2 regions of the Nocardioides sp. OK12 genome follow, and region 2 is predicted to be linked to the other one. Evidence: riboswitches for the same ligand, from Rfam matches in the RefSeq annotation. Region 2 holds a riboswitch; the other holds the start of a gene.
The links. Region 2 has a riboswitch for cobalamin ahead of OCU29_RS12755 (magnesium chelatase subunit D family protein). Riboswitches for the same ligand answer to the same signal wherever they lie in the genome.

Region 1: it holds a riboswitch for cobalamin, as region 2 does, so the genes downstream of both, OCU29_RS02105 (hypothetical protein) here and OCU29_RS12755 (magnesium chelatase subunit D family protein) in region 2, are expected to answer to the same signal.

The regions. Positions count from the first base shown of each region.
Region 1 is NZ_BNET01000001.1:423,975-428,310, forward strand. It holds gene gatB (Asp-tRNA(Asn)/Glu-tRNA(Gln) amidotransferase subunit GatB) at 1-1,198, shown strand, start outside; cobalamin riboswitch at 1,242-1,362, shown strand; gene OCU29_RS02105 (hypothetical protein) at 1,440-2,534, shown strand; gene OCU29_RS02110 (hypothetical protein) at 2,531-3,490, shown strand; cobalamin riboswitch at 3,558-3,628, shown strand; gene OCU29_RS02115 (hypothetical protein) at 3,722-4,336, shown strand, end outside.
Region 2 is NZ_BNET01000004.1:476,880-481,215, reverse strand. It holds gene OCU29_RS12770 (hypothetical protein) at 1-2, opposite strand, end outside; gene OCU29_RS12765 (cobalt-precorrin-4/precorrin-4 C(11)-methyltransferase) at 236-982, opposite strand; gene cbiE (precorrin-6y C5,15-methyltransferase (decarboxylating) subunit CbiE) at 979-2,223, opposite strand; cobalamin riboswitch at 2,240-2,409, shown strand; gene OCU29_RS12755 (magnesium chelatase subunit D family protein) at 2,432-4,336, shown strand, end outside.

The DNA of each region.
Region 1 (4,336 bases), on a different contig from region 2:
GAAGAACTTCCAGACCAGCCAGTACGACGAGCCGATCGCGTTCGAGGGCTGGATGGACGTCGACGTCGACGGGGAGACCTACCGGGTCGAGATCGAGCGCGCCCACATGGAGGAGGACACCGGCAAGTCGCTGCACGTCGGCGGCTCCACCGGCCGCATCCACGGCGCCGACTACTCGCTGGTCGACTACAACCGCGCCGGCATCCCCCTGATCGAGATCGTCACCAAGCCGATCACCGGCATGGGGGAGAAGGCCCCCGCGGTGGCCCGCGCCTACGTGCAGCAGCTGCGCGACCTGATCGTCGCGCTCGGGGTCTCCGAGGCGCGGATGGACCAGGGCAACCTGCGCGCCGACGTGAACCTGTCGCTGGCCCCCAAGGGCTCCACGACGCTCGGCACCCGCACCGAGACCAAGAACGTGAACTCCTTCCGCTCGGTGGAGCGCGCGGTGCGCTTCGAGATGCAGCGCCACGCCGGCATCCTGGGCTCCGGCGGCTCGATCCTGCAGGAGACCCGGCACTGGCACGAGGACACCGGCGTGACCACCAGCGGTCGCGAGAAGTCCGACGCCGACGACTACCGCTACTTCCCCGAGCCCGACCTCGTCCCGGTGGCGCCCTCGCGCGAGTGGGTCGAGCAGCTGCGAGGCACCCTGCCCGAGAACCCGACGCAGAAGCGGGCGCGGCTGCAGGCCGACTGGGGCTTCACCGACCTCGAGATGCGCGACACCGTGGGTGCCGGGGCGTTCGGGCTGGTCGAGGCCACCGTGGCCGCCGGCTGCGCGCCGCAGGCCGCCCGCAAGTGGTGGCTGGGCGAGATGGCGCGACGCGCCAACGACTCGGGCGCCGACATCGCCGACCTCGGGGTCACCCCGCTCGACGTGGCCCGGGTCCAGGCCCTGGTCGACGAGGGGTCGCTCAACGACAAGCTGGCGCGCCAGGTCTTCGACGGGCTCCTGGCCGGCGAGGGCACCCCCGACGAGATCGTCGCGGCCCGCGGCCTGGCCATCGTCTCCGACGAGGGTGCGCTCAACGCCGCCGTCGACGAGGCGATCGCCGCCAACCCCGACGTCGCCGACAAGATCCGCGACGGCAAGCACGCCGCGGCCGGTGCGCTCATCGGCGCGGTGATGAAGCAGATGCGCGGCCAGGCCGACGCCGCCCGGGTGCGCGAGCTGGTGCTCGAGAAGCTCGCCTGACGGGCGCGTACCGCCGCCGGGCCCCGGCGGCGGTACGCTCCGCTCACCAACTCCACATGCACGCCCTCGCAGGGGGAAGCCGGTCGAACTCCGGCGCTGACCCGCAACCGTGGGCCGTCCCAGGACGGCGAGCCGGAGCACCCTCGTGCGGCGTACCGATCACACGCTGTCGAGGACCGCAGCGGTGTCGCCCTCGCCGCGCGTGGGGTCGTCGCCGCTGCTCGCAGCGGAGAGGAACCCCGTGAAGCACCCCCTCACCCGTGGTGCGGCGCTCGTCGCCGGCACCGCCACGGCCCTGGCCGTCGTGGCCGCCGCCACGCCCGCCGTGGCCGGCACGGCTGACAAGCAGCAGGCCGCCGCCGACTGGCTGGCCGGCGAGCTCGACGGCGGCGTCGCCGTCAACGAGCAGTACGAGTTCAACGACTACGGCCTGAGCATCGACACCGGTCTGGCGCTGCGCGCCCAGGGCCTCAAGGCCCGCAAGATCGCGAAGATCAGCGACGCGCTCGCCGGCGCCGTCGACAGCTACACCACCGGGGCCGACTTCGGCTCCGACGACGTGTACGCCGGCGCCACGGCGAAGCTGGCCTCCTTCGTGGTCCGCACCGGCGGGGACCCGGCCGCCTTCGGCGGCGTCGACCTCGTCGAGCGCCTCGAGGGCCTGGTGGCCACCGAGGCCCCGGTCGCCGGTCGCCTGCAGGACTCCTCCTCCTACGGCGACTACGCCAACACCATCGGTCAGGCCTTCGCCGCCCAGGCGCTGCAGTCCGTGGGCGCCGAGCAGGCCGCGCCGGTGACGTCGTACCTGCTGCAGCAGCAGTGCGAGGCCGGCTACTTCCGGCTCTCGTTCGCCGCCGCCGACGCCCCCGAGCAGGGCTGCGACGCCGACCCCGGCGACCCCGAGCAGGGCGCCGACGTGACCGCACTGGTGGTGCTGAACCTGCTCGAGATCGAGGCCCCCTCGGCCGAGGTGCGCACCGCGGTCGACGACGCCACCGCGTGGCTGGTCAGCCAGCAGAGCGACGGCGGCGCCTTCGACGGCGGCCCCGACGCCGGGGTGAACTCCAACAGCACCGGCCTGGCCGGCTGGGCCCTCGGCGAGGCCGGCGTCTGCGGCAAGGCGCAGGGCGCCGCGCAGTGGGTCAAGAAGCAGCAGGCCGGTGGCCGGGACAAGGCCCTGGCCCAGGAGAAGGGCGCGATCGCCTACGACCGCGCCGCCTTCCTGAGCGGCAAGAAGGAGGGCATCACCACGCTGACCGCCGACCAGTGGCACCGGGCGACCGCCCAGGCCGCCCCGGCGCTGGAGAACCTGCGCAAGGTGGAGTGCAAGGCGTGAGCCTGCGCCGCTCCCGCTCCCGCACCGGCTCGGTCCTGCTGTCCGCCGTCGTCGCGCTCGGCGCGGCGACGGCGGGGCTGGTGGCGGCCCCGCCGACGGCGAGCGCCGCCACCTGCAGCAACGCCGGCGGCGTCTCCGTGGTCGTCGACTTCAAGGGCCTCGGTGGCGGGCAGCAGACGGGCTGCGTCACCGGTGAGGGCGGCAGCAGCGCCGCGGCGATCTTCTCCGCGGCCGGGGTGTCGCTGACCCGGGCCCGCAGGCAGCAGGGCTTCGTGTGCCGGGTGCAGGACGTGCCCGCCGACGACCCGTGCGTCAACGCCTCGCCCGCCGATGCCTACTGGTCGCTGTGGTGGTCCGACGGCTCGTCGGGCTCGTGGAGCTACTCCAGCCTGGGCGTCGACCAGCTCGAGATCCCCGAGGGCGGCTCGGTCGGGTTCGCCTGGGACGACCAGTCGGGCCAGGTGCAGCCCGGCACCGCCCCGCCGACCAAGCCGGCCGCCGCGCCCTCGCCCAGCAGCTCGGGCGGCTCGGGGGGCTCCGGTGGCTCGGGCAGCACGGGCTCGACCTCGGGTGGATCGGGTGGCTCGGGTGGTTCGGGCGGCACGGGCTCGACGACCCCGGCGACACCTGCGCCGTCCGGGGGCAGCGCCAGTGCCGGCGCCGCCGTCGAGGACGAGGCCACCACCGGGGCCGAGCAGGGCCGCAAGAGGACGAAGAAGGACAAGGGCGCGACGGAGCGGTCGAAGGACGGGCGCGACGAGGAGCCCGAGCAGTCCGGGGAGAGCGCCGGTGCCGACGACCAGGACACCGTGGTCGACCTCGACGACACCGAGCCGGTCGCGGTGCCCGCGACCGACTCCGACGGGCTGCCGACCTGGGTCGCCCCTGCGGTGCTCGCCCTGCTGGGGCTGGGCCTGGCCGGCGTCGCGGTGGTACGCCGCCGTCGTCGGCTGTGAGGCTGGCATGCCGCCGTCGGGGCCGACGGCGGTATGCTGCACCCACCAACCACACCCGCGCACGTCGGGGGAAGCCGGTCGAAGTCCGGCGCTGACCCGCAACCGTAGGCCGCCCCAGGGTGGCGAGCCGGAGCACCCGCGTGACGCGCACCGATCACACGCTGTCGAGGACCGCAGCGGTGTCGCCCCTGCACCACCGGGTCGCCGCCGCGTGCAGCGGAGGGGAGCCCCGTGAGGAGCCAGAGCCGTCGAGCCCCGCTCGCCGCAGCCGTGGCCTTCGCCCTGCTGGGCGCGACCGCGTGCGGCGCGGAGGAGTCGACGGCCCCCGAGGCGGCCCCCCGGGCCGAGCAGCCGCCCGAGGCCGCGCTGGCCGGCGGCTGGTTGTCCGAGCAGCTCACCGACGGGGTCGTGCGCAACGAGCAGTACGACTTCGACGACCACGGCCTGAGCATCGACGTGGCCCTCGCGCTGCGCGCCCTCGGCGGCCACGAGGCCACCGTCGCGCGGGTCGCCGACGCGCTGGACGGTGCGGTCGAGGCCTACACCAGCGGTGGCACCGACGGCCTCTACTCCGGCGCGGTCGCCAAGCTGGCCTCGTTCATGACGCTCGCGGGGGGGGACCCGACCGACGTCGGCGGCGCCGACCTCGTCGAGCGCCTCGAGGGCCTGGTCAGCAGCCGGCCTGCCTCGACCGGCCGCCTCCAGGACACCGCCCCCGGCGCCGACGTCGCCAACACCATCGGCCAGGCCTTCGCCGCCCACGCGCTCACCACGGCCGGCTCGGCGGCCGCCGCGCCGGTCACGGACTACCTGCTCGAGCAGCAGTGCGCCGACGGCTGGTTCCGG
Region 2 (4,336 bases):
ATCCACGCATCCTCCCACTGGCCCCGGCCCGGTCCGGAGGAGGTGCCGATCCGTCGACGGGGCCGCTCCGGGACCCCGGCCGGTGGCTCGACACCAGTCCACCCAGCCACGTGGTCGTGATGGGCCGCGTGGAGGACCAAGCCGCGCAGATGACGCAGAGTGTGGAGCCCCGGCTGAACCTGGTTCAGCCGGACCTCCACACTTCCGCCCGCCCCACTCAGGACGCGAGCGGCGCCTACGACGTCGTCCGCTCCCGCGCCGCGTCGTAGAGGTAGGACTCCCCGCCGTCGCGCGCCAGCGCCCGCCCGACCAGGATCACCGCGGCCTGGCGCAGCCCGGCCTCCTCGACCCGGTCGGCGATGTCGCCGACCGTGCCGCGCAGCAGCAGCTCGTCGGGCTGGCTGGCCCGGTGCACCACGACGACCGGGCAGTCGCTGCCGTAGTGCCCCGCGACCTCGGCCATCAGCTCGCGGGTGCGCGTGATCGCCAGGTGCAGCACCAGCGTGGCGCCGGTGGCGGCGTACGCCGCCAGCGACTCGCCCTCGGGCATGGCGGTCGAGCGTGCCTGGGTGCGGGTCAGCACCACCGACTGCGCGACCAGCGGCACCGTCAGCTCGCGCCCGGCCAGCGCGGCGGCGGCGGCGTACGCCGGGACGCCGGGGGTGACGTCCCACGCCACGCCGGCCGCGTCGAGACGCCGCGACTGCTCGGCCACCGCGGAGTAGAGCGACGGGTCGCCCGAGGTCAGGCGCACCACGTCGAGGCCGTCGCGGGTGGCGGCCACCATCTCGGCGACCATCGTGTCGAGGTCGAGGTGCTGGGTGTCGACCAGGCGCGCGCCGTCGCGGGCGTGGGAGAGCACGGCGGCGTCGAGGTAGGTGCCGGGGTAGAGCACCACGTCGGCCGCGCCGATCAGCGCCGCGGCGCGCAGGGTGATCAGGTCGGCGGCGCCGGGTCCGGCGCCCACGAAGTGCACGGTCACGATGGCTCCTGGCTGGTCGGGAGGGGCTTGGTCCACGCCCACTGGGTCACGGCCCGGGCGGGGGTCCAACCGGTGAACGAGCCGAGCGCAGCGGCGTGCTCGACCGAGGTGCGGGTCAGCTCACCGCCGTGCGCGGCGTACGCCGCCGCGAGCACCTGCTCGCTCTCGAGCGTCACGCCGTGCACCACCAGCCGCCCACCCGGGCGCAGCCGGTCGCGGCACAGGTCGAGCAGGCCCCGCGCAGTGGCACCGCCACCGACGAAGACCGCGTGCGGGTCGGGGAGGTCGGCCAGCGCGTCGGGGGCCCGCCCCGGCACCACCTCGAGCCCGGGGACGCCCAGCCGCGCGGCGTTGCGCGCCACGCGCTCGGCACGGGCGCCGTCGGCCTCGACCGCGAGCGTGCGGCAGGTGGGGTGGGCGCGCATCCACTCGATGCCCACCGACCCCGCGCCCGCACCGACGTCCCACAGCAGCTGGCCGGGCTGGGGCGCCAGCCGCGCCAGGGCAGCCGCCCGCAGGTCGCGCTTGGTGAGCTGGCCGTCGTGCTCGAAGGCGTCATCGGGCAGCCCCGTGGCCCACGAGCCGACCACGGGCCCGCGCAGGTCGAGGGCGACGACGTTGAGGGCCGGGACGTCCGGCGGATCGGCGGCCCAGGCCCCGACCGTGGCGTCGACCCGCGCCTCACGCTCCCCACCGAGGTGGCTCAGCACGCTGATCGCCGAGCCGGCGTACCCCCGCTCGACCAGCAGCCGCGCCAGCACCGACGGCGTGGTGGCGTCGGAGGAGAGCACCAGCAGCCGGCGGCCGGGCGCGAGCTGGCGCAGGACGGTCTCGGGCCGGCGGCCCACCACGGAGACGACCTCGACCGTCTCGGCCGGCCACCGCATCCGGGCCCGCGCCAGCGCCACCGACGACACGGCCGGGTGCACCTCGACCGCCTCGGCGCCGAGCAGGCCGACCAGGGTGCCGGCGATGCCGGAGACGAACGGGTCGCCGGAGGCCAGCGCGACGACGCGGCGCCCGTCGTGCTGCCACAGCAGCGCAGGCAGCCCGTCGCGCAGCGGCGAGGGCCAGGCCACCCGCAGCTGGTCGACGTCGGTGGGCAGCATCGCCAGGTGGCGCTGCCCGCCCAGCACCACGTCGGCCTCCAGCACGGTGCGCCGCTGCGGCTCGGGGAGCCCCTCCCAGCCGTCGTCGCCGACGCCGATCACGACGACGGTGGACGGGCTGGGTGGACTCACGGGCGCTGACGCTATCGTGACGCCGAAGCCACGAGGTGCCCCGAGGCCCGGTCGAGACAAGCCGACGCGGAGGGGAGAATCTGGGAAGCCGGTGAAAGTCCGGCACAGGCCCGCTGCGGTGACCTGGAGGGTGCGAGAGCACCGGTCCAGGAAGTCCGAAGACCGGCCTCGAGGCGCCTATCCGATGGCGGACGAGCGGGAGCCTCCCATGCCACAGCAGTACCCCTTCTGCGCCGTTGTCGGCGCTGACGACCCCGACGGTCCCTTCGGCGAGATGGCCCTCGCCCTCCTCCTCACCACGATCTCCCCCGAGGTCGGCGGCGTGCTGGTGCGCGGCGAGAAGGGCACCGCCAAGTCCACGATCGTGCGGGCGCTGGCCGAGGTGCTGCCCCGCATCGACGTCGTCGCCGGCGACCGCTTCTCCAGCGACCCGCGCGACGACACCCACCTCTCCCCCGACGGCCCCTTCGCCGCCGACGCGCCCGTCGAGTCGCGCCCGGTGCGCCTGGTCGAGCTGCCGGTCGGCGCCACCGAGGACCGGGTGCTCGGCTCGCTGCACCTCGAGCGCGCCCTCTCCGAGGGCCGCACGGAGTACGAGCCCGGCCTGCTGGCCCGCGCCCACCGCGGGCTGCTGTACGTCGACGAGGTCAACCTCCTGCACGACCACCTCGTCGACGTGCTCCTCGACGCCGCCGCGATGGGGCGCGCCACCGTGGAGCGCGACGGCGTCTCGCTGACCCACGCCGCGCGCTTCGTGCTGGTCGGGACGATGAACCCCGAGGAGGGCGAGCTGCGCCCGCAGCTGCTCGACCGCTTCGGGCTCAGCGTCGAGGTCGCCGCGCCCCGCGACCCGGCCGTGCGCGCCGAGGTGGTGCGGCGCCGGATGGCCTTCGACGCCGACCCGGCCGGGTTCACCACGTCGTACGCCGCCGCCCAGGCCGCGCTGACCGAGCGGGTGCGCACCGCCCAGGAGCTGGTGGCCCACGTCGAGCTCACCGACGCCGGGCTGCTGAAGATCGCCGAGGTCTGCGCCGCCTTCGACGTCGACGGGCTGCGCGCCGACATCGTCACCGCCCGCACCGCCGTCGCGCACGCCGCCTGGCAGGGCCGCGACCGGGTCGTCCTCGACGACATCCGGGCCGCGGCCCGCCTGGCGCTGCCGCACCGGCGCCGCCGCAACCCCTTCGACGCGCCCGGCATGGACGACGACCTGCTCGACCAGGTGCTCGGCGACGACCTCCCCGAGCCGCCCGAGCCGCCCGAGCCCGAGCCGGACCCCGAGCCGGACCCCGACGGCCCCGGCGACCCCGGCAGCCCCGGCAGCCCCGACAGCCCCGGCAGCCCCGACAGCCCCGGCGGCCCCGACGGGACGTCATCCGCTGGGGACGAGGGGACGTCCCGCCCGGATGACGTCCCGCAGGACCCCGCGCCCGTCGGCGACTCCCAGGCCGCCGCCGGCTCCACCGTGGCCTCGGGCCAGCCCTACCGCACCCGCCTGCTCACCGCCCGCGGCACCGGGGCGGGCGAGGCCGGGCGTCGCAGCCGGGCCACGACCGAGCGCGGGCGCCGGGTCGGCTCCTCGGCCACCGGCAGCGGGTCGGTGCACCTGCTGGAGACCCTGCGCGCCGCCGCGCCCCACCAGGCGGCCCGGGGCCGCGACGGCGGCCGGCTGCTGCTGCGCCCGCCCGACCTGCGCTTCGCGACGCGGGAGGGCAAGGAGTCCAACCTGGTGCTCTTCTGCGTCGACGCGTCGGGCTCGATGGCCGCGCGCCGCCGGATGGAGGAGGTCAAGACAGCGATCCTCTCGCTGCTCCTCGACGCCTACCGCCGCCGCGACAAGGTGGGGCTGGTGACCTTCCGCGGTGCCGCCGCCGAGCTGGCGCTGCCGCCCACGCACTCCGTCGACGTCGCCGCCCGGCGCCTGGAGGAGCTGCCCGCCGGCGGACGGACCCCGCTGGCCGAGGGACTCCTCGAGGCCGGCCGGGTGCTCGCCGTCGAGCGGCTGCGCGACCCGCGGCGCCGGCCGCTGCTCGTGCTGGTCACCGACGGCCGCGCCACCAGCGGCCCCGACGCCGTCGACCGCTCGCGCCGGGCCGCCGACCTGCTCGCCGCC